DNA from 2 places in the Cryobacterium sp. PAMC25264 genome. Region 1 is predicted to be linked to the other one. Evidence: predicted binding sites of a transcription regulator. Region 1 holds the regulator's gene; the other holds the start of a gene.
The links. Region 1 encodes HrcA, which represses chaperone genes, less so after heat shock. Its sites were predicted from a motif close to TTNGCACTCGNNNNNNNCGAGTGCNAA; they were not measured.

Region 1 (2,452 bases):
TTCCCGACGCGACCGGGGGCCGCGGCTGCCGCCGCCTCCCCCGCCGAAGAAGGTCTCGAAGATGTCGCCGAAGTTGCCCGCGTCGAATCCGCCGCCCTGGCCGGAGTTGCCCGAGCCGCCGCGGTCGTAGTTCTGGCGCTGCTTGGGGTCCGAGAGTACGTCGTAGGCGTGGGTGATGGTCTTGAACCGCTCGGATGCTTCGGCGCCCGGGTTCACATCGGGGTGCAACTGGCGGGCGAGGCGCCGGTATGCCTTCTTGATCTCGTCGGTGGTGGCATCGCGCGCGACGCCGAGTGCTTCGTAATGGTCAGCCAAAGCTGGCTCTCCTCGGGTTCTGGGGGTGAAAAGTGTCGGTGGGAAGGTGTGGGGGCGGCTAGTTCTCGCCGAGCAGGCGCGAGAGGTACCGGGCGACGGCGCGCACCGCCGCCATGTTGTTGGAGTAGTCCATCCGGGTCGGACCGAGCACGCCCAGCCGGGCGGCATCGCCGTGGGAGGTGTAGCCGCTCGTGAGCACGGACGTCTCCCCCAGGCCGAACGGCGCGTTCTCCCGGCCGATGCTCACCGAGACGCCGTGCTGGTCGGTGGCCATCTCGCCGAACAGGCGCAACAGCACCACCTGCTCTTCGATGGCCTCGAGAACCGGGTAGATGCTGCCGCTGAAGTCGTCCTCAGTGCGCACCAGGTTCGCAGCACCGGCCATTACCAGGCGGTCCTGCCGGTTGGCGCCCACCTGGTCCCGCAGGGTGCCGGTGATGAGGTCGATCAGGTCCTGCAGCTCGGGCGGGCCCAGACCGGTCGGCCCGGTCAGTGCGGCGGCGGCCTCGCTCATGCTCAGGCCGCCGACCACGGCGTTGAGACGGGTGCGGAGTTCGGCCAGGGCAGTCTCGTCCAGCGCGCGGGTCAACTCCACCACGCGCTGTTCGACTCGGCCGGAGTCCGTGATCAGAACCGACAGCACCCGGGTGTCACTGAGCGGCACGAGTTCGATGTGGCGCACGGTGGCGCGCGACAACGACGGGTATTGCACAAGGGCCACCTGATGGGTCAGCTGCGAGAGCAGCCGCACGCTCCGCGCGAGCACCTCGTCCAGGTCGGCGGACTGGCCGAGGAAGACCTCGATGGCCTGACGCTGGGCGACGGTGAGCGGACGCAGGTCGGCGAGGTGGTCGACGAAGAGGCGGTAACCCTTGTCGGTGGGAATGCGCCCGGACGAGGTGTGCGGAGCAATGATGAGCTCCTCCTCCTCGAGCAAGGCCATATCGTTGCGGATGGTGGCCGCCGAGACGCCGAAGGCGTGCCTGTCGACGATGGACTTGGAGCCGACGGGTTCACGGGAGGCCACGTAGTCCTGCACGATGACGCGGAGCACCTCGAGACTACGATCCGACACCATTCCGATCGCCTCCCTCATGCCCGCTCGCGCCGCCAGCTGGCTGGCACTCTCATTGTTTGACTGCTAATCATATCGCGGGTGGGCCGCATACCCATTGCTCCCCGACGATTTTGCGCAGTAGCGTGGGCTCAAGCACGTCCACGCACCGCTCACCGAAGGACACCGTCATGAGTTAACCCACCGGTCAGGGACCATCGAACAGGCCGTCGTCAGGGCCTCCGCTCTCCCCGGAGCAGGACAGACAGTGGGCGTCACTGGCGCACCTGGGCGGCATCCTCTCGTTCCCGCCTTCCCTGATCATCTGGCTGGTCTTCAAGGACCGGGGCCCGTTCACCAATGAACAGGGCAAGGAGGCCCTGAACTTCCAGATCACCCTGCTCATCGGCTACGTGGCCCTCAATGTGCTTTCCACGGTTCTCAGCCTGGTCACGTTCGGCCTCCTGTCCGGGCTCTTCTCGCTCGGCTGGGTGTTGTGGCTGGTCGGATCGATCTTCTCGGTGCTCGGTTACCTGAGCGCCCGCGACGGCCGTCCGTACCGCTACCCCTTCTCTATCCGTCTGATCAGCTAGTTTGCAGGCTCCCGGTTGGGGTGAGCGGCGCTATTCTGGTGTGAGCGGCGCCCGACGCCGCCCCGCACCGCCGGGAGTCACGAAGGAGATCCCATGTCAGAGGCCACGCCTCCCCCCGCAGCCCCGTACCAGGCACAGAGTCAGCTGAGCCCGGCCGACGAGAAGCTCTGGGCGACCCTGATCCACATCGGCGGAATCCTGTTCAGCTTCCTGCCGGCGCTGATCGGCTACATCGTGCTCAAGGACCGCGGCCCGTTCATCCGGGCGCACACCGCAACGGCGCTGAACTTCCAGATCACCCTGGCCATCGCCGGGTTCGTCGGAGGCATCCTCACCGTCATCGGCATCGGCTTCCTGATCCTGGCCGCGGTGTGGATCCTCAACATCGTCTTCAGCATCATGGCCGCCATCGCAGCCAACAAGGGCGAGTGGTACACCTACCCGCTCACCATCAAGTTCCTCAACTAACCCCTTTCCCCCTCGCGAACTG
Region 2 (2,452 bases), 1.3 Mb from region 1:
CACCCAGGTGCTGCCGCCGTACTTCGGCTGAGTCGCCTCCGCTCAGACGCGTTCGACGAGCAGCGCCACCTTGTGCCCCGCTGCGCGGGTCAGCACGAGGGTGCCCGACTCCGGGCCCTTGAGCTTCAACCGGGTGCGCAGCGTCGCGGGGTCCACGTCCACTCCGCGCTTCTTGATCTCCAGTGTGCCGATGCGACGCTCGGCCAGGGCGATCCGGAGCTTCTTCTCGTCGGCGGGCAGCACCTCCACCACTCGGAACGCCGTTGCGAACGGGGTCTCGGTGAGCGTGGTGCTGGTGAGATAGGCCAGGCCTTCGCTGAGCATGAGCGCATCCATCGACCGGGCCAGGTCGCCGATCAACCGGGCACGGATGATGGCACCGTCGGGTTCGTAGAGGTACTCGCCCAGCTCACCGACGGGCACGTCCTCGCTGTCGGCGGGCGCGGTCAGCTCGGCCACGCCGTCGCGGGTCAGCAGCAGCGCCGCACGGCGGATGCCCGGGCGGGCGAGCGTGCCGAACCACAGGCCCATCTCCACCAGTTTGCCGTCCACTGACACCCACTGCGCCTCGGCGGTCTCCGGGATCTGCTCCCGGTCGTGGCCGGGGCCGAGCTTGACGCCCACGGGCATCCGCTCGGCCAGGGCGTACACGTCGTCGAGGTTGGGGGAGTAGTCCTCCGCGCGGGTGAGCCGGCTGGTGTTGCCGTGCCCGGCGGTGCGCCGGGCGGGGTCGAACCAGAGCGCGTCGTACGCGGCCGGGTCGACGCTGGCGGCATCGGCGCAGAGCACCGAGGCGGTGGGGAAGGGGGCGAGGTTGAAGCTCGCGACGGTGGCGGTGACCTCGTCGATGTCGATGGCGGTCACGGTGAGCTCCATCGCGGCCATGGCCATGGCGTCACCGCCGATGCCGCAGCCCACGTCGGCGACCCGGGCGAGCTTGGCTTCCACGAAGCGACCGGCGTGCAGGGCGGCGACCCGCAGGCGGGTGGCCTGCTCGAGGCCGGCCTCGGTGAACAGCATCCGGCTGGCGAAATCACCGAACTTGCCCGCGGCCTTGGCACGCAGCCTGGACTGGTACAGCACCGCGTTCACGAGCGCGGGCGAGTGCCCGTTTTTTCGCAGTGCGCTGACCGTGCGCACGACATCCGCGCCGGCTTCGTAGGGCGGCAGGGAGTCCAACAGGCGCAGGCCTTCGGGTGAGAGCAGCTCAACGAGCTCGGCGCGATCCATCCCGCAAACCTATCAACCGAAACCGGGGTGAGTCCCGATGACTCTGGCACTCACGTTGCGTGAGTGCCAGTTGCGCCCTAAACTCGACTTAGCACTCTCGCTGTGAGTCTGCTAACTACGTCTTAGCTAAGAAAGAGGTCAACCGTGTCGGTCTCCATCAAGCCGCTCGAAGATCGCATCGTCATCAAGCAGGTGGATGCAGAACAGACCACCGCTTCCGGACTTGTGATCCCGGACACCGCCAAAGAGAAGCCCCAGGAAGGCGAAGTTGTCGCCGTCGGCCCCGGCCGCATTGACGACAACGGCAACCGCATCCCGCTCGACGTCGCCGTCGGCGACAAGGTGATCTACTCCAAGTACGGTGGAACCGAAGTCAAGTTCGGTGGCGAGGACCTCCTCGTTCTGTCGGCCCGCGACGTTCTCGCGGTCGTCGTTCGCTAGTAACACCGCATATCGTTGAATCCCGGATGGCCTCGGCCGTCCGGGATTTTTCGTGTCCGTGCTCGCGGAACGAAACCGCTCCCCAGACAGGACCACCGGCACATGACGCAGGGCCCAACACCACGTAAGCCCGCTGTGCGCAGCGCCGCCAGAACCGGCCTGATCTACGCGATCTGCTCCTACGGCATCTGGGGTTTCCTGCCGCTGTACTTCCTGCTTCTCGCCCCCACCGGCGCGTTCGAGATCGTGGCCTGGCGGGTGCTGTTCTCACTGGTCTTCTGCGGTGTGCTGATCCTCGCGACCCGGGCCTGGCGTCCGCTCGTGGCGGCCCTGCGCACCCCGAGGGTGGTCTGGACGATGGGGCTGGCCGGCGTGCTGATCTTCATCAACTGGCAGACCTTCATCCTCGCCGCTCTCAGCGGACACGTCGTCGAGACGGCGCTCGGTTACTTCATCAACCCGATCATCACCGTGCTGCTCGGCGTGCTCGTGCTGCACGAGCGGCTGCGCGCCGCCCAGTGGGCCGCCGTGGTGATCAGCTTCATCGCCGTGATCGTGCTGAGTGTCGGCTACGGCACCGTGCCGTGGATCTCACTGATCCTGGCCTTCTCCTTCGGTCTCTACGGGCTGATCAAGAAACGGGTCGGCGGGCACCTCGACGCCCTCACCGGGCTGACCCTGGAGACGATGTGGCTGGCGCCCATCGCGATCGTGCAGCTCGTGGTGGTGTCACTGCTCACCGGGCTCACCTTCGGCACGGTGTCCCCGCTTCACACCGTCG

Region 2: the regulator HrcA is predicted to act here: its motif matches at 1,274-1,300, upstream of groES (co-chaperone GroES).

The regions. Positions count from the first base shown of each region.
Region 1 is NZ_CP080383.1:1,381,468-1,383,919, reverse strand. Features, by position in the region: gene dnaJ (molecular chaperone DnaJ) at 1-315, opposite strand, end outside; gene hrcA (heat-inducible transcriptional repressor HrcA) at 374-1,393, opposite strand; gene KY500_RS06320 (DUF4870 domain-containing protein) at 1,648-1,962, shown strand; gene KY500_RS06315 (DUF4870 domain-containing protein) at 2,056-2,430, shown strand.
Region 2 is NZ_CP080383.1:2,670,357-2,672,808, reverse strand. Features, by position in the region: gene KY500_RS12380 (hypothetical protein) at 1-31, shown strand, start outside; gene KY500_RS12375 (SAM-dependent methyltransferase) at 43-1,230, opposite strand; gene groES (co-chaperone GroES) at 1,375-1,671, shown strand; gene rarD (EamA family transporter RarD) at 1,774-2,452, shown strand, end outside.